DNA from 3 places in the Embleya sp. NBC_00888 genome. Region 2 is predicted to be linked to each of the others. Evidence: riboswitches for the same ligand, from Rfam matches in the RefSeq annotation. Region 2 holds a riboswitch; each other region holds the start of a gene.
What was found. Region 2 has a riboswitch for thiamine pyrophosphate ahead of OG948_RS30245 (purine-cytosine permease family protein). Riboswitches for the same ligand answer to the same signal wherever they lie in the genome.
Positions count from the first base shown of each region.

Region 1: linked by a shared signal. The riboswitch ahead of thiO (glycine oxidase ThiO) and the one ahead of OG948_RS30245 (purine-cytosine permease family protein) in region 2 are both predicted to bind thiamine pyrophosphate.
Region 3: linked by a shared signal. The riboswitch ahead of thiC (phosphomethylpyrimidine synthase ThiC) and the one ahead of OG948_RS30245 (purine-cytosine permease family protein) in region 2 are both predicted to bind thiamine pyrophosphate.

Region 1 is NZ_CP108784.1:2,722,715-2,728,698, reverse strand. Features, by position in the region: gene pknB (Stk1 family PASTA domain-containing Ser/Thr kinase) at 1-1,140, opposite strand, end outside; gene OG948_RS10910 (thiazole synthase) at 1,234-2,028, opposite strand; gene thiS (sulfur carrier protein ThiS) at 2,034-2,243, opposite strand; gene thiO (glycine oxidase ThiO) at 2,240-3,406, opposite strand; TPP riboswitch at 3,402-3,513, opposite strand; gene OG948_RS10895 (NAD(P)/FAD-dependent oxidoreductase) at 3,628-4,812, shown strand; gene OG948_RS10890 (Rv2175c family DNA-binding protein) at 4,902-5,267, shown strand; gene thiE (thiamine phosphate synthase) at 5,278-5,922, shown strand; gene OG948_RS10880 (ribonuclease domain-containing protein) at 5,960-5,984, shown strand, end outside.
Region 2 is NZ_CP108784.1:7,121,469-7,127,452, forward strand. Features, by position in the region: gene OG948_RS30230 (peptidase inhibitor family I36 protein) at 1-243, shown strand, start outside; gene OG948_RS30235 (alpha/beta fold hydrolase) at 360-1,985, opposite strand; gene OG948_RS30240 (CHAT domain-containing protein) at 2,627-3,823, shown strand; TPP riboswitch at 4,534-4,674, shown strand; gene OG948_RS30245 (purine-cytosine permease family protein) at 4,670-5,984, shown strand, end outside.
Region 3 is NZ_CP108784.1:4,538,887-4,544,870, forward strand. Features, by position in the region: gene OG948_RS19000 (cupin domain-containing protein) at 1-303, shown strand, start outside; gene tenA (thiaminase II) at 425-1,090, shown strand; gene OG948_RS19010 (hypothetical protein) at 1,238-1,438, shown strand; TPP riboswitch at 1,491-1,599, shown strand; gene thiC (phosphomethylpyrimidine synthase ThiC) at 1,591-3,360, shown strand; gene OG948_RS19020 (response regulator) at 3,440-4,126, opposite strand; gene OG948_RS19025 (sensor histidine kinase) at 4,123-5,187, opposite strand; gene OG948_RS19030 (ABC transporter permease) at 5,247-5,966, opposite strand; gene OG948_RS19035 (ABC transporter ATP-binding protein) at 5,963-5,984, opposite strand, start outside.

The DNA.
Region 1 (5,984 bases), 4.4 Mb from region 2:
GCGGCGCCGACCGGGCAGCTTGGGCTGCTGCGGATAGCCGCCGCCGGGAGTATCCGGGGGCGCCTCGGCGGCCGGGGCGTACTCGTGGTGCTCCGCCGCATAGGGCTCGTCGTACGCGCCGCCGCCGTAGCGCGCCTGCTCGTCCTCCATCGAGTCCACGCTCAGTCCGAGCGGTGCCAGGTGCGGCGGCAACATCACCTCGCCCGCCCGGAACACGCTCGTGGCGTTGTCGTGGATCGGCTCGGGCGGCGGCGGCAGACGCAGTGCCGCGCCGAAGTCCAGCTCCGTGTCCGGCATCGCGTGCCGGGTCCGGCGGACCAGGCCCAGCAGCGTCTCGGCGTCGTTCGGCCGCTGCTCCGGGTCGCGCACGGTGGCGGTGCGTACCAGCGTGTCCAGCGCGTGCGACAGGCCCGGCACCGCGAGCGAGGGCGCCGGCACGTCCGCGTGCACGTGCTTGTAGATCACCTCGACCGCGGTCGCGCCGTGGTGCGGCTGCCGGCCGGTGAGCATCTCGTAGAGCACCACGCCCGCCGCGTACACGTCCGAGCGCGGGCTGGACTCGCCTCGCTCGACCTGCTCCGGCGCGAGGTAGGCGACCGTGCCGACCAGGACCTTGCCGGTCGCGGCGGTGGCGGTGGTGCTGGTCGCCCGGGCCAGCCCGAAGTCGCCGAGCTTGATCCCGCCGTCGTCGGAGATCAGCACGTTCTCCGGCTTGACGTCGCGGTGCACGAAGCCCGCCCGGTGCGCCGCGGACAGCGCCGCCAGCATCGGCTCCAGCACGCCGAACGCCTCGCGCGGCGTCATGTTGCCCAGGTCCTGGAGCAATTCGCGCAGCGTGCGGCCCTCGACGTACTCCATCGCCAGGTACGCGAAGGCGCCGTCGGTGCCCTGGTCGAAGACGTTGACCACGTTGGGGTGCGACAACCGCGCCGCGGCCTTCGCCTCCAGGATGAACCGGCGGGTGAACTCCGGGTCCTGGGCCAGCCCGGCGTGCATCACCTTGAGGGCGACGGTGCGGTCGAGACGGGTGTCGAGAGCCCGATACACCGTGGCCATGCCACCCGCGGCAACTCGGGCATCGACCCGGTATCGACCGTCGAGCAGCCGCCCGACGAGCGGATCATTCAAGGTCGTGTCCATGTTCAGGAGTGTAGGGTCCACTGCCTTGTGGACGCCGACGGTCTTCCCCATGGTTCCCCGTCCGAGGAAGGCCGCACCGATCGTGCGGCCGGATCAGAAGGCGGGGTGCTCGGGGCTCGTCTCCAGCATGCCGGCCATCGGTGACGACGCGTGCGCGTGGTGCCGCATCGGGATCCGCCCGGCGCGGTAGGCGAGCCGGCCGCCGTCCACCGCGTGCCGCATCGCCTCGGCCATCAACCGCGGCGACTGCGCCCGGGTGACCGCCGTCGCGAGCATCACCGCGTCGCAGCCCAGCTCCATCGCGAGCGCCGCGTCGGAGGCGGTGCCCAGGCCCGCGTCCAGCACCACCGGGACCTTGGCCTGCTCGGTGATCAGCCGGATGTTGTGCGGGTTGCGGATGCCCAGCCCCGAACCGATCGGCGACCCGAGCGGCATCACCGCCACGCAGCCCACCTGCTCGAGCCGGCGCGCGAGCACCGGGTCGTCGTTGGTGTATGCCAGCACCCGGAAGCCGTCGTCGACCAACCGTTCGGCGGCGTCCACGAGTTCCACCCCGTCCGGCAGCAACGTGCGCTCGTCGGCGACCACTTCCAGCTTGACCCAATCGGTCTCCAGCGCTTCCCGGGCCAACCGCGCGGTCAGCACCGCCTCGCCCGAGGTGAAGCACCCCGCGGTGTTGGGCAACACCCGGATGCCCAACCGGCGCAGCACGCCCAGCACCGAGCCCGCGGTCCCCGGATCCACGCGGCGCATCGCCACCGTGGTGATCTCGGTGCCCGACGCGATCAGCGCCTGCTCCAGGATCTCCAGGCTCGGCGCGCCGCCGGTCCCGGTGATCAGCCGCGACGTGAAGGACTCGCCGCCGATCACCAGCTTGTCGTCGGCCATGCCGGTCATCCTCCCTGGACGGCGGTCAGCACCTCGACGCGGCTGCCCGCGTCGAGCACGGTCTCGGCCCACGCGCCGCGCGGCACCACCGACTCGTCCACCGCGACCGCGACGCCCTTGGCGGCGGTGGTCAGCGTGGCCACGAGGTCGGCGACGGTGGTGCCGTCCGCGACGCGGCGCCGGTCGCCGTTGACGGAGACCTCGATGTCGTTCATGCCATCACCTCTCGGGCGGCGCTCGCGAAGCGGTCGGGCCCGAAGGGCTCGATGAGTTCGGGGGTGGTGCCGTGCGCGAGCGCCTCGGCCACGGTGTCGGCGGTGATCGGGGTGAGCAGGATGCCGTGCCGGTAGTGGCCGGTGGCCACCACCAGGCCGGCCAGCGCGGAGCGGCCCAGGATCGGCGCGTTGTCCGGGCTGCCGGGGCGCAGCCCGGCGAGCGTCTCCACCAAAGGCAGTTCGGTGATGCCGGGGACGAGTTCGTGCGCGTCGCGCAGGAGTTCGTACACGCCGCCGGCGGTGACCTCGGTGTCGTGCCCGAGTTCGTGCTCGGTCGCGCCGATCACCAGTTCGCCGTCCGCGCGCGGCACCAGGTACATGCTGCCGCCCTTGACCACGCCCCGGACGTTGCGGGACAGCAGCGGCAGCAGGGCCGGCGGCACCCTCAGGCGCAGGATCTCGCCCTTGACCGGGCGCACCGGCGGGACCGCCTCCGGCGGCAGACCGGGGATCAGCGCCGAGCGGGCGCCCGCCGCGAGCAGCACCTGATCCGCGATCAGGTCGCGCCCGTCGGGCAACCGCACGCCGTACGCGCGCTCGTCGGCGACCAGGACGCGCTCGACGCGCTCGCGGACGAAGCCGACACCGGCCCGCGCGCAGGCCGCGAGCAGCGCCGCGACCAGCAGGCGGTTGTCGATCTGGTGGTCGTCCTCGACGTGCAGGCCGCCGGTGATCGCCGGGGACAACATCGGTTCCAGCCGGCGGCACTCGCGGCTGGTCAGCCAGGACGAGTGCAGGCCCAGGCGCTGCTGGTGGGCGTGCAGGTCCTTGAGTACGGCCCGGTCGTCCGCGTCCAGCGCGACCGCGATCGTGCCGCACGCGCGATAGCCCGAGGGCAGGCCCGCGGCCTCGGCCAGCTCGGCCGCGAACTCGGGGTAGCGCCGGGCCGATTCGATGCTCAGCCGGAGCAGGCTCTCCTCGCCGTACTGGAGTTCGGAGACGGGGGTGAGCATGCCGGCCGCGGCGTGCGAGGCGCCCGCGCCGGGGGTCGGGTCGACCACGGTGACGGCCAGCCCGTACCGGGTGCGCGCGCGCCACGCGACGGACAGCCCGGCGACGCCCGCGCCGACCACCACGACATCGGTGGTGGGGATGGTGGACATGGTGAGGGGAACTCCCTTCGCCGGTATGACCCGGATCAGGTTCGGACGGTCGGGGGCTCGCAGCCCCCCTCTCAGCCCGGTCTCACCGGGCTCCCGTGACCTCTCCACACTACGACACCGGTTTCGCGTGCCCCGGGGTGCCCGAGTGCGTCCGAGATGTCCTTGACTGAGTCAAGACCCTGCCCGCCGGTCGCGCCGGATCGCGTCGTAGGGTGCCCCGCATGGACAACGTGCTCGTCGTGGGTGCCGGCATGGCCGGCCTGCAAACCGTGGTGGCGCTGCGGGACCAGGGGTACGCCGGGCGCGTCACCCTGCTCGGCGCCGAGGCGCACGCGCCGTACGACCGGCCGCCGCTGTCGAAGGAGGTGCTCGCGGGCAAGACCGACGACACGTCCTTCGAGGCGGACTGGGCCGCGCTGGAGACCGAGGTGCTGTTCGGCCGGACCGCGACGGGACTGCGTCCGGGCGCGGTGGACACCGACGCGGGACCGGTCACCTTCGACCGCCTGGTGATCGCGACCGGCTCGCGCGTGCTCAACCTGCCCGGCGCGGCCGAGGTGCCCGGCGTGCACGTGCTGCGCACCATCGACGACGCCCGCGCGCTGCGCGCCGCGCTGGTGCCCGGCGCGCACGTGGTGATCGTCGGCGCGGGCTGGATCGGCGCCGAGGTGGCCACCGCCGCGGCCGCCGCCGGTTGCCCGACCACCGTGGTCGAGGCCCTGCACGCCCCGCTCGCCGGCCCCTTCCCCGACGCCATCGGCGAACGCTTCGTGCCGTGGTACGCCGAGGCCGGCGTGGAACTGCTGCTCGGCGCGCGGGTGGATCGCCTGGAGCCGGGCGCGGTACACCTGACCGACGGCCGCCGGCTGCGCGCGGACGCGATCGTGGTCGGCATCGGGGTGCGCCCGGCCACCGAGTGGCTGGCCGACTCCGGCGTGGCCGTCAACGACCGCGGTTTCGTCGAGGTGGACGACCACCTGGTCACCTCGGTGCCCGGGGTGTACGCGGTCGGCGACTGCGTGGACTTCCCGTCCGCCCGCTACGGCACCCGGATGAACGTCGAGCACTGGGACAACGCGCTCCAGGCACCGCGCGTGCTGGTCGCCAACCTGCTCGGCGGCGACCAGGCGTACGACCCGGTCCCGTACTTCTGGTCCGACCAGTTCGGTCGGATGGTCCAGTACGTCGGCCGGCACGGCGCGGGCGAGGAACTCGTCTTCCGCGGCGCGGGCGAGGACGACAAGTGGGCCGCGGGCTGGTTCGCCGGCGACCGGCTGACGGCGCTGCTCGCCGTCGCCCGGCCGCGCGACCTGGCCCAGGGCCGCAAGCTCGTGCAACTGGGCACGCCGGTGGACCGGGAGCGGTTCGCCGACCCCGAGAACCCGCTCAAGTCGGTCGCGCGCTGACCGCGGCCGGGCCGCGCCGTGCCGCGCCGGGCCCGTACCGGGCCGGGCGCCGGCCGGCCGGCCCCGGCGCGGAACCTAAACTTGGCCGGGTGAGCGAGATCGACGCCAAAACAGAAGCCCTCGTCCCCGCCTGGGTGACACTCCCCGACATCGCCGAGATCCTCGGTGTGGACATCCTGAAGGTCCGGCAGCAGCTCAAGGAGCGCAAGTTCCTGGCCGTGCGCCGCGGCGAGCACCGGGCCCTCCAGGTACCCGCCGACTTCTTCCAGGACGGCAACATCGTCAAGGGCCTGGTCGGCACGCTGACCCTGCTCGCGGACTCCGGCTTCACCGACGAGGAGGCGCTGGAGTGGCTGTTCACCGCGGACGACACGCTCCCGGGCACGCCGGTGCAGGCGCTCCAGGAGAACCGGATGACCGAGGTGCGTCGCCGCGCCCAGGCGCTGGCGATCTGAGGCCGGGCCGATGACGAGCCGACAGGAACGGCTGGCCGCCGCGCGCCTGTACCTGTGCACCGACGCGCGCGAGCGCCAGGGCGACCTGCCCGCGTTCCTGGACGCGGTCCTGGGCGCGGGCGTGGACATCGTGCAACTGCGGCAGAAGGGCCTGGAGGCCCGGCCCGAACTCGAATACCTCCGGGTGTTCGCGGACGCGTGCCGCCGCCACGGCGCGCTGCTCGCGGTCAACGACCGCGCGGACGTCGCGCACGCGATCGGCCCCGACGTGCTGCACCTGGGACAGGACGACCTGCCCGTCCCGGCGGCCCGCGCGATCATCGGCGGCGACGTGCTGATCGGCCGGTCCACGCACGCCGAGGCCGAGGTGGACGCGGCGATCCTCGAGCCCGGGGTGGACTACTTCTGCACCGGGCCGGTCTGGCCCACCCCGACCAAGCCGGGCCGACCCGCGCCGGGCCTGGACCTGGTCCGCTACACCGCCGCGTTGCGCCCGACCCGGCCGTGGTTCGCGATCGGCGGCATCGACCTGGACAACCTGGACGAGGTGCTGGCCGCGGGCGCCGACCGCGTGGTGGTCGTACGCGCGATCACCGAGGCCGCGGACCCGGCGAAGGCGACGGCGGAATTCGTCCGGCGACTCGCCGAGCGCTGACCCCGGCGCGCGCGAGACGGCGTGACAATATCCGGCTGTGTCCGGTTCTCGGCGGCGTGCCC
Region 2 (5,984 bases):
GTGTGCTTCTGGACCGGGGAGGGTTTCCACGGCAACACGTGGGAGTGGACCGCGCGCAGCGGCTACCGCGATATGCCGCCGGCCTTCCACGACCACGTCGGCTCGGCCGTCGCGAGCACCAGGGCCTGTTTCATCAACTGGAGCCCGGTGGAGAAGCGCGACGTGTTCAACGGTGACTGGCGCTCGAAGTACCTCGGCGACTTCGGCGGTCGGATCGACGGTGTCGGGCCGGGCGCCTGCTGAGCTCTTTCCCGGTGGCAACGGCCGGAGCTCCGAGGGGGCACCGGCCGTTGCGTGGGCGACTTCGGGCTCGGCCTCGGTCTCAGTCGCGTCCTCGGCCTCCGTTCTCGGCCTCGGTGTCAGTCGCGGACCGGCACCGTTACCGTGGACGGGTCGTTCGCCGGTGAGGAGAAGGTGAGTCCGGCGGCGAACGGGTTGTGCTCCAGGTAGAGCGCGTCGACGGTGTCCACCACGACCGCCAGGCGGTGGCCCGCCGGGACGTCGTAGGCCGTCGCGAACATGTCGATGTCGACCGGGAAGGCCACACCCGGTGTCCTACCGTGGAAGCTCAGCGGCGAGTGGGTCACCAACTTGCCGATGCCCAGCGGGCCGACGTCGTACAGGTAGGCGAAGATCGTTCCGCTTTCGTGCGACGCGGTGACGGTGGTGTGCAGCTTGGTCGTACCGCGCACCTTCGTCTGCGTGTCGTAGCGGTCGCTCTGCCACACGCCCGCGAACGCCCTGGGCAGCAGCGGGATCGAGGCGACCGGCGGGACCTGGAGGAACTGGTCGAGGATGCTGGACAGGAAGATCGTGCCGCCGTTCGCCCCGGAGTCGATGTTCGCCAGGACGCGCTGGGTCCCGGTGAGCGCGATCGTGCGGGTCGAGGACGGTACGGCCGCCCAGCTCGGATAGCCTTCGTAACCGCCGTCACCCGTGCGGGACTTGAGTTGTACGGGCTGCTCGCGATCGATGCCGTTGTCGACGCCCTTGAGGTGGTGGTCGAACCAGCGGGTCGAGTCGGCCCACATGTCGTTGGGAAGTCCGAACAGGCCGCCCGCCTCGGCGGTGGCGTGGTCGCCGGGACGGAATTCCAGTCGCTTGGGACCGGTCAACTTCCCATAGAAGTCCGCGTATTGGTTCGGTGGGAAGAGCGAGTCGCCCCACGCGTTGCCGAGCATGATCGCGGCGCCGTTGGCGTTGATCCGGTCGAGGTAGGTCGCGGGTGAGCGCTTGGCGCCCCACGCGAGCATTTCCGCCTCCTTGGCCAGGTTGCCGGAGAGGAAGTTCTTCAGGATCTCGGTGAGTTCGGCGCTGGGCCGGCCGGTGAGGAAGCCGGCGCCGCCCAACAGCGTGGCGGCCTGGGCGTGTTCGGTGCGGCCGCTGTAGATGGAATCGATCAGGTCGGCCCAGCCGCTCATCGCGACCACGGCCTTGATCCGGGGATCGAACGCGGACGCGAGCAGGCTGATCCCGGCGCCGTAGGAGACGCCGGCCATGCCTATCCGGGTCGGATCCGCGGGCGTGTTGGCCAGTGCCCAGTCGATCACCTTGGACACGTCGGCGATGTCCTTCGGCCCGGCCGTCTCGATCTCGCCGCCGGACTGCCAGAAGCCGCGCGAGTTGTAGCCGACCACGACATAGCCCTTGTCCGCGAGCTTTTGCGCGGGGACGACGTACTCGATCTGGGGCATCGCCCAACTGGTCGGCAGTACCACGATCGGGTAGCGGGCGCCGGGGGCGCCGCCGGTCGGGGTGGTCACGTTGGCGGCGAGCTTGGTGCCACCGTCACCGGGGATGTCGACGAAGCGCAGGGACGTCCCGGCGGCGGTCTGCACGGCCGCCGCCGGGGTGCGAGTGACGGTGGTGCCGGCCGAGGCGGCCGGACCGAGGGCGGTCCCGGCGAGGATCGCGGCCGAGACGACGGCGACCGCACGAGCGCGTGGGCGCACACCAGCGCGTGGGCGCATGCGGAATTGACCCATGAGGGTCTCCTGACGTCATGGTCGGGGCGTGGCCCGACCAGCGGGAATGCGTGGCGAAGCGACGCCCAGGGACGGCGTCGGAGGGTGACTCACGAGTAAGTTACGCGCCGGTAAACCAAGACGGAAGAGCCATGGACCGCTCCGCTACGGCAACCGGAAGGTTCACTTGCGCTCCCGCTCGACACACCCCCGGAAGCAACGGTTCCGGCACGAGGAGGCTCCACCGACGAAGCGACGGGGTGCCCGAGGGGCGGGGCGGGGGAGGCGTGTCGGTGGACCGGTGGACCGGTGGACCGGTGGACCGGTACGCCGGGCGGCGCCCGGCGGTCGGGCGTCGGGTTGGGCCGGGGTTGGGTGGTGGCGTGGCAATGGGTCCGCGGAGCGGTCGGGTGGTGGAGCGTGTGCCGGCGGGTCGGGTGGGTGTGGCGTCCCGGCGATGGCGTGGTGGGGCGGTGGGTCGGGGGACTGCCCGTGTGGTGCGGCGGGGGGTTGGCGGGACGGCGGCGTGGTGGGTCGGGTTGGGGGTGGAGTGGTGGGATTGGGCGATGGGATCCGGCCGCGGTCGTGACGGCGCGTTCGTTGGGGCGTGTTCGTGCCCCGGTACCGTGGTTCCGGCGTGCGGGGGCTAGCGGGGGGTGGGCGTGGCGGATGTCGACGCGGAGACGCGGCGGGCTCGGGAGCGGGGTGAGCGCGGTCGGGCACGCTGCGCCGAGGCGTTGGCGGCCGAGTCGGCCGAGGGTGGCCCGGACACTGTGCGGGAGTTGCTTGCCGAAGCGATCGAGTTGCTGACCGAGGCACTCGGCACGCTCGACGGCGCCGACGGCCGGTGGCCGGAATTCGCCTACGCGGCGGGCGTCGCGTACGCCGCGAGCGCGGCACCCGCCGGCGACCGGCGGGCCTGGGACCAGGCGCGGCTCTGCTTCCGGCGCGCGGATCGGGCCGCGCCGGCGGATGCCCACCTGCTCCGGGCCGCCGCGCAGGTGGCCTCGGCCCGGATCGGGCTCGACCCGCGCGGCACCCCGTGGCGTACGCTCCTCGACCCGCCGTCGGCCGCCGAGCTCGCCGCCGCGCTGGTTCGGCTCGGCAATGACGCGCTGGTACAACTCGTCCCCGGAGCCGCGGTGATCACCGGCGCCGACGGCGCGACGCGGGTGCTGGACCTGCCCGAACTCGAATACGGACTGGACCTGGGCAGGGGCGATCGGGAGAACTGGGCCGACCTGCTCGACGCGCTGTGCGAATGGGCCTGGGCCGCGGTGATGGAACCGGTACTGACCGCGCTGCCCGACTCGTTCGGCCACGCGCCTTCCCTGGTGCTGCTGCCCGCCGGACCGTTCGGCATGGTGCCCTGGCACGCGGCCTGGACGGTCGTCGACGGCCGCCGCCGGCACGCGCTGCAGGGCACGCGCATCTCGTACATCGGCGCGCCGCGGTTGTTGTGCGACGTCGCCGCGCGGTCGGCGGGCGACCTCGACCGGCGGTACCGGGTCGAGGTCGGCCGCGCCGCCGGCGATCCGATCGCCTTTGTGCCGGCGGGTGGTCACGACGAGAACTGGCGACGAGCCGCCGAGTACCTGACGGCCGGCAGCAACACGGTGGTGTCCACGCTGTGGCCGGTGGACGAGACGATCACGGCGCTGGCGCTGTACATGGCCCGCCACTACCTCGACCGCCGCGACCTGCCGCCGGCTCAGGCCGTACGCACCGCCCAGTTGTGGCTGCGCGACCCCAAACGCGGCATCCCGGCCGCGATGCCGGCCGAACTGGCCGCCAGGGCGCGCGCGATCGCCCCGGACGACCTGACCGCCTGGGCGGGCTTCACCCACTCGGGATGGTGAGCGCGTGGGCGTGCGGTCACCCACTCCGGGTGGCGGCGGGCGTGTGTTCATCGACTCGGGGTGGTGAGCCGCGAAGTGCGTTCACCCGCTCGGGGCGGCGGGCGCGTCGGCAACTGCGTTCACCACCGGGGGTGGTGGGCGCGATGGGTGTGTTCACCCACTCGGGATGGTGGGCGCGCGCCTGTGCTCACCCGATCCAGATGGCGCGCGCCTGTGTTCATTGGCTCGGGATGGTGGGCCGGGAGGGTGCGTGTACTCATTCGGGATGCCCAGGCGCGGGCCACGGTTCACCCACTCGGGATGGTGGGCGCGTCTGTGTACGCCCCCTCGGGATGGCTGGGCGCGAGCATGTGCTCACCCACTCGGGATGGCGGGCGTGAGGTTGCGTGCTACCACTCTCGATCGCGGTCGCGGCCCAGGTTTCACCCCTTCGGGAAGGCTGACGCGAGCGCATGTGCTCACCCACTCGGGAAGGCCGGCGCGGGCCAGGGTTCACCTCCTCGGGAAGGTCGGCGCGGCCCACGGTTCACCCACTCGGGAAGGCCGGCGCGAGCATGTGCTCACCCCACTCGGCATGGCCCGCGCGAGCATGTGTTCACCCACGCGAGGCGGTCGGCGTGTGCGTGTGTTCGCCCGCGCGAGGCGGCGGGCGCGAGCGTGTGTTGGCTCACCCCGCCTTCCCAAGCGACCCGCGGGGCGCGTACTGTACGCCACGCCATCGCGGGAGCTCGGACCAACCGGGCTGAGAGGGCGGCATGGGGTGTCGGCGTAGCGCCGGCGCATCCGGGGCCACCGACCGCTTGAACCTGTCCGGGTAATGCCGGCGTAGGGAGAGCAGGTAGAGCCATGTCGGCTCCGGTCATCGACGACGCACGCCCCGAGACACCGCACGGCGGGACCGAGGCACCACTGATCCTGGACACCGCGCCGCCACGTACTCTCGGGTTCCGTGACCAGGCGGCGTTCTGGGCCAACCTCGGAGTGAGCCTGCTCGGCTTCTCCGGAGCGCTGTTCGTGCTCGCCCCGGCCGGCTATCCGCAACTGTCGATGGTGGCCGCGATCGTCGCGGCCGTCGGCGGCACGCTGATCGGCACCCTCATGGTCGCCGTCGCCGGCATCCCCGGTGCCCGCAGCGGCGCGCCCGCGATGACCGTGTTGCGTGGTCTGTTCGGCACGAAGATCTCCTACGTGCCGACGGTGTTCAACATCGTCCAGTGCATCGGCTGGGGCACCTTCGAGCTGCTGGTGATCTCGATGGGCATCGAGGCGATGACCGACGGTGACGGCCCGCACTGGCTGTACATCGTCGCCGCCGGCGCGGTCACCACGGCGATGACGCTGCGTCCGCTGGGCATGCTGCGGATCCTGCGTCGCTACGTGACGATCGCGGTGGGCATCGCGATGCTCTACTTCTCCATCCAGTTGTGGCGCGAGGGCCTGCCGCCGATGACCGAGGGTTCGTGGTCCGGGTTCTTCCCGGCGATGGACGCGGCGCTCGCGGTCGCGGTCTCCTGGGTTCCGCTCGCGTCCGACTACACCCGCCACTCGCGCGGTACCAAGCCCGCGTTCTGGGCGGCGTTCAGCGGATTCTCGATCACCAGCATCTGGTGCTACCTGCTCGGCCTGGTCGCGCTGGCCCAGGTCGGCGGCGACGCGGACAAGATCTTCGACTCGTTCCTGGGCGTCACCGCCGGGTGGGTGTTCTTCGCCGTGCTGGTCGTGCGCGAGGTGGACCAGAGCTTCGCCAACGTCTACAGCACCGCGATGTCGATCCAGAACCTCGCGCCGCGCGTGGACCGCCGGGTGTTGTGCCTGGGTGTGGGCGCGCTGGTCACCGCGTTCGCGCTGATGGTGAACGACTTCGACACCTACGCGAGCTTCCTGTCGCTGATCGGCTCGATCTTCATCCCGTTGCTCGGTGTGCTCGCGGTGGACCTGTTCGCCGGACGCGGTCGGGCCGGCTGGGACCTGGGGGACCGCGCGCCGGCCCGCTGGGTGATGGTCGTGCCGTGGGTGCTGGGGTTCTGCATGTACCAGATGATCAACCCGGGTTCGGTCGAGTGGTGGGCGAAGTTCTGGGGCCGGCTCCAGGACGCGCTGCACGTCCACGCGCAGACGTGGACCTCGGCCTCACTGTTCTCGTTCGCGCTCGCGGGCGTGA
Region 3 (5,984 bases), 2.6 Mb from region 2:
CTCGATGATCTGGACGCCGAGCGCGCGTTCGAGCAGGGCGCGTACCTGAAGTTCCTCAGCGAGCGGAACTTCTCGATGGGCCTGTACGCCCTCGAACCGGGCGAGACCGATACGCAGAAGCCGCACGGTCAGGACGAGGCGTACGTGGTGATCAGCGGTCGGGCCACGCTGACCGTCGGCGACGAGTCCACCGACGTCGCGCGCGGCAGCGTCGTGTACGTCCCGGCCGGCGTGCGGCACCACTTCCACCGGATCACCGAGCCGCTGCGCGTGTTGGTGTTCTTCTCGCCGCCGGAGGGCTGAGCGCGATGCGCGCGGCGCGCGCGAGGGGCGCACTCACGGGCGGGCCCGGACCGGTGTACGACAATCTGATCTTGGGATCCGGGATTCGGATCCCGGGATCCGACGATCGGGAGTAGACCTGATGGCGCTGCGCGACGAGCTCTGGGCCGCGATCGAGGACGTCTACGCGGCGATCCTCGAGCACCCGTTCATCCACGGACTGACCGACGGCACGCTGCCGCGCGAGGCGTTTCGGCACTACGTCGTGCAGGACTCGCACTACCTGCGCGACTACGCCAAGGCGCTCGCGGTGTGCGCGGCCAAGGCGCCGGACGAGGCGACGACCGTGCAGTTCGCCGGCGACGCGGCCGGTGCGATCGCCGCCGAGCGCTCGTTGCACGAGGGCTTCATGGTCGACTTCGGCAGCTCGGTGGCGGACGCGACCGCGACCGAGCCGGTGTTGCCCAGCACCCGGGCGTACGTCAGCTACCTGCTCGCCACGGTGCACAACGGCTCGTTCGCCGAAGGTGTGGCCGCGGTGCTGCCCTGCTACTGGATCTACGCCCGCGTGGGCGACGCGCTGCTGGCCAAGGGCTCGCCCGACGAGCTGTACGGGCGGTGGATAGCCACCTACGGCGCCGAGGAGTTCCAGCAGACGGTGCGCGCGGTGCTCGATCTGGTGGATCGGATCGGCGAGGACCTCTCGGCGACCGAGCGGGCTCGGATGATCGAACACTTCACCACCACGGCCCGCTACGAGTGGATGTTCTGGGACGCCGCGTGGCGCGGCGAGCGCTGGCCGGTCTGAGCGGATCGGGCCGGGCGACGCGACGCGCCCCGGCCGGCCGGAATCGGCCCGGTCGGAACCGGTCCGCCCGGATACGACGTGTCCTCCCGGGGAATGTGGTCCCCGGAAGCACGTCTCGCGTGGGATCGCGTGACTGGGGGTTGAACGATGCAGACATGGCCGCAGTGGGTGCGGATCGGTGTGCCGGTGCTCGCGCTGGTGCTGCTGTGCTGGTTGCTGATCTGGCTGTTCTCGGCCTTCCTGATGCTCATCGTCAAGGGTGTCGTGGGGCTGCTCGTCACGGTCGGGATGGTCGTGCTCGCGCGTACCGCGGTGGTCGGCCGCGAACCGCGGGATCCGCTCGGCTGAAACCCGACGCTGGTCGTGCGACCGGCGGTGTGCCAGGGTGGGGGCGCACCACACGGAGATACACGGGAGCTCGGGGCACCGGGCTGAGAGGGCGCTGAGGCCGCGCCGACCGCAGAACCTGACCGGGTAATGCCGGCGTAGGGAGCCTTTCCATGACCTCGCACGACACTTCGCTGCCCGCTGTCCCGGTTGCCGACCCGGCCGCCGAGAGCACGGTCACCAGCGGACCGATTTCCCCCGCCCACCACCGCGGCTACGTCCCCGGATCGCGCGAGGACCTGCGCGTTCCGGTACGCACGGTGCATCTGACCAACGGCGAGACGGTTCGCCTGTACGACACCTCTGGCCCGTACACCGACCCCGCCTTCGAGGTGGACGTGCGGCGCGGCCTGCCCGCGCTGCGGGAGGCCTGGATCGAGGAGCGCGGCGACACCGTCCGCTACGACGGGCGGATCGGCGCGCTCACCCCGGCCGGTTTCGCGGTGCCCGGCGCCGGGGCCCGACCCAGGCGCGCGTCCGGGGCCGAGGCGGTGACCCAACTCGCCTACGCGCGGCGCGGACTGGTCACCCCGGAGATGGAGTTCGTGGCGATCCGCGAGGGCCTGACGCCCGAGCTGGTCCGGGACGAGATCGCCGCCGGTCGCGCGGTGCTGCCCGCGAACGTCAACCATCCGGAGATCGAGCCGATGGTGATCGGCAAGAACTTCCTGGTCAAGGTCAACGCGAACATCGGCAACTCGGCGGTGACCTCCTCGATCGAGGAGGAGACCGACAAGCTGGTGTGGGCGATCCGGTGGGGCGCGGACACGGTGATGGACCTGTCCACCGGCAAGGACATCCACACCACCCGCGAGTGGATCGTGCGCAACTCGCCGGTCCCGATCGGCACGGTGCCGCTGTACCAGGCGCTGGAGAAGGTGAACGGCAAGCCCGAGGAACTCACCTGGGAGCTCTACCGCGACACCGTGATCGAGCAGTGCGAGCAGGGCGTGGACTACATGACGGTGCATGCCGGCGTGCTGCTGCGCTACGTGCCGCTGACGGCCCGTCGCAAGACCGGGATCGTCTCGCGCGGCGGCTCGATCATGGCCGCGTGGTGCCTGGCGCACCACCGGGAGAACTTCCTCTACACGCACTTCGCCGAGCTGACCGAGATCCTGCGCGCGTACGACGTGACCTACTCGCTCGGCGACGGTCTGCGCCCGGGCTCCATCGCGGACGCCAACGACGCGGCGCAGTTCGCCGAGTTGGAGACGCTGGGCGAGTTGGGCCGGATCTCCCGCTCGATGGACGTCCAGGTGATGATCGAGGGCCCCGGCCATGTGCCGATGCACAAGATCAAGGAGAACGTCGACCTCCAGCAACGCATCTGCGACGAGGCGCCGTTCTACACACTCGGTCCGCTGACCACGGACGTCGCCCCCGGCTACGACCACATCACGTCGGCGATCGGCGCGGCGATGATCGGCATGTGGGGCACCGCGATGCTCTGCTACGTGACGCCGAAGGAGCACCTGGGCCTGCCGGACCGGGACGACGTCAAGGCGGGCGTGATCGCGTACCGGATCGCGGCGCACGCGGCGGACCTGGCCAAGGGGCACCCGGGTGCGCAGGCCTGGGACGACGCGCTCTCCGACGCCCGTTTCGAGTTCCGTTGGCAGGACCAGTTCGACCTGGCGATGGATCCGGACACCGCGCGCGCCTACCACGACGCGACGCTCCCGGCGGAGCCGGCCAAGACGGCCCACTTCTGCTCGATGTGCGGACCGAAGTTCTGTTCGATGCGGATCTCGCACGACATCCGCGCGGAGCATGGCGACGGCGCCGTCGCGACGGAGGTGGACGCCGAGGCCGGGATGCGGGCCAAGTCGCGGGAGTTCGCCGCCTCGGGCAACCGCGTCTATCTGCCGTTGGCCGACTGACGCACGCGTCGACGACGTCCCGGGGGACGGCCTCTCGGGAGATCGACGTCCCGGGAGCGGGCCGGCTTCCGGGACGTCGTCAGGTCGGTCCGGGCCGGTCGCTCTCGCCGGCGACGATGACGCCGTGCTCGTAGGCGAAGACGACCGCCTGCGCGCGATCCCGCAGGCCCAGTTTGGCGAACATGCTGCCCACATGGCTCTTCACGGTCGCCTCGGTGACCACCAGACGGGCGGCGATCTCGCTGTTGGACAGGCCGCGGGCGACCAGGAACAGGGCTTCTCGTTCGCGCGGGGTCAGGCCCGCCAGGAGCGCGGGCGAGGAGCGGAGCGGTTCGGTGCGGGTGGCGAAGTTCTCGATCAGGCGGCGGGTGATCGAGGGCGAGAGCAACGCCTCCCCGTCGTGGACGACGTGGATGGCCTCCACGAGGCGGGCACGGGAGGCGTCCTTGAGCAGGAAGCCCGCGGCGCCGGCGCGCAACGCGCCGAAGACGTACTCGTCCAGGTCGAACGTGGTCAGGATCAGCACGCGTGGCGGCGGCGAGATGCCGGCGGCGTGCAGGCGGGCGGTGGCCTCGACGCCGTCCATCCGCGGCATCCGGATGTCCATGAGCACCACGTCCGGACGTAGGGCGCCCGCCAGTTCGATCGCCTCGTCGCCGTCCTCGGCCTCGCCGACCACGACGAGGTCGTCCTGCGTCTGCAGGAACAGGCGAAGGCCGGTCCTGATCAGCTCCTGGTCGTCGACGATGAGCAGGCGGATGCTCATGCGGGATCCCCCAGCGGCAGTCGGGCCGCGACCTCGAACCCGCCGTCCGCGCCGGGCCGGGCCTCCAGTTCGCCGCCGAGGACGCCGATGCGCTCGCGCATGCCGACGATGCCGTGGCCGCCGGTCGAGGGTTCGGACACCCGCTCGCCGTCGTTGACGACCGCGACCCGCAGATGGGTGCGGTCGAAGTCGAGGGTCACCGCGACGTGTGTGGGTCGGGCGTGCTTGAGCACGTTGGTCAGTGCCTCCTCGACGATGCGGTAGACCGACAACTCGACGCCGCCGGCCAGCGGTCGGGACGTGCCGGTGACCTCCAGGCGCGCGGGCAGCCCCGCCTCGCCGTACGAGGCGACGAGCGCGGGCAGTTGGGCCAGCGAGGGCTGCGGACGCATCCGCACACCCTGGTCCGGCTCGCGCAGCAGCAGCAACATCCGGCGCAACTCGACCAGGCTCTGCTCGGCGTTGCTCTCGACCCGCCCCAGGGTGTCGTCGGCCACGTCCGGCGCGGTGCGCAGTACGTCGCGCGCACCGCGTACGCCCACCAGGGTCACGGTGACCGAATGGGCGATGATGTCGTGCAGTTCGCGGGCGATCGCCGCGCGCTCGCGCTGCGCCGCGATCACCGAGAGCTGCTCGCGCTCGCGCTCGAGGTGGGCCGTGCGCTCCTCCAGGGCCTCGGTGTAGCGCCGTCGGGTCTGTGCGTAGGTGCCCAGTCCCCACGCGACGACGGAGACGGGGATCGAGACGATGCTCGCCGACATCAGGACCAGCGCCGTCGGCGCGAGGGCGGCCACCGCCACACGCCGATTCCGCAGTTCGGCGACGGTGTAGAGGGCCACCAACGTCGGCGCCCCGCCGGGGTAGGCGCCGGTGGCCGCGAGCAGCGCCTCGATCGAGCAGACGAGCACCAGCACGGTGAGGGTCGCGCGCCGGCGGGCGAGCAGGAGCGCACCGGTGAGGACGACGAGTGCGAGGGGCAGCGTCGGGACGGGTGTCGAGTCCTCGAAGGTCACACCGATCTCGACGCTCGTGGTCACCACCGCGACGACGGCGTCGAACACGGCCGAGCGGCGCGCTCGGACCCACCGGCGCGCCGCTCGTACGTACCGGAGAACCGGGTTCACGCCAGGTCACGCCGACGCTCGCCGGCGACGGCCGCGATCACCAGCGCGACCGCCCAGGCGCCGAGGACCACCGCGGCGGCACCGGCCGACAGCGTCGTGTGGTGCGTCGACCGCGCCAGCACACCGGCCGCCCCGAACGGCGTGTAGTTGGCGGCGGACTCGGCGACACCGGCGACCAGCGGAAGCACCGCGAAGTTCACCGGCAACACCACGACCACCCCCACGACCGGGCTGCGCACCATCGCCCCGATGGCGGCACCCATGATCGCAGACAGCACGAAGGCGGCCAGGTTGCCCGCCGCGACCGAGGCGACCTCCCCCGGGGCGAGGTCGGCTCCCGGATGGTCGGCGAGCAGCGGCAGGGCGAGCCCGACGGACACGGCGACCAGCAGTGCCCCGATCAGCAGACCGGTCACCGCGTAGGCGCCGATCCGGGCGAGCAGGACCAAGCCGCGGTCGCGCCGGGCCACCAGCGCCGCGGGTGCGGCGGTGCGGTGGCGGTACTCGCCGGCCACGCCGACGAGTCCCCACAACATCAACAGGACCGGCAGCCCGGACAGCGCCTCCTCCTTCTCGGCCACCTCGTCCAGCCGGCCCGACGCCACGGCGACGATCACGACGTTGAGCACGGTGAACGCGACGCCGCCGGCCACGAAACCGTGGATCGAGCGGGTGGTGAGGGTCTTGAGCAACTCGCCTCGCAACAGCCGGCTCATGCGCTTGGGCCCTTCATC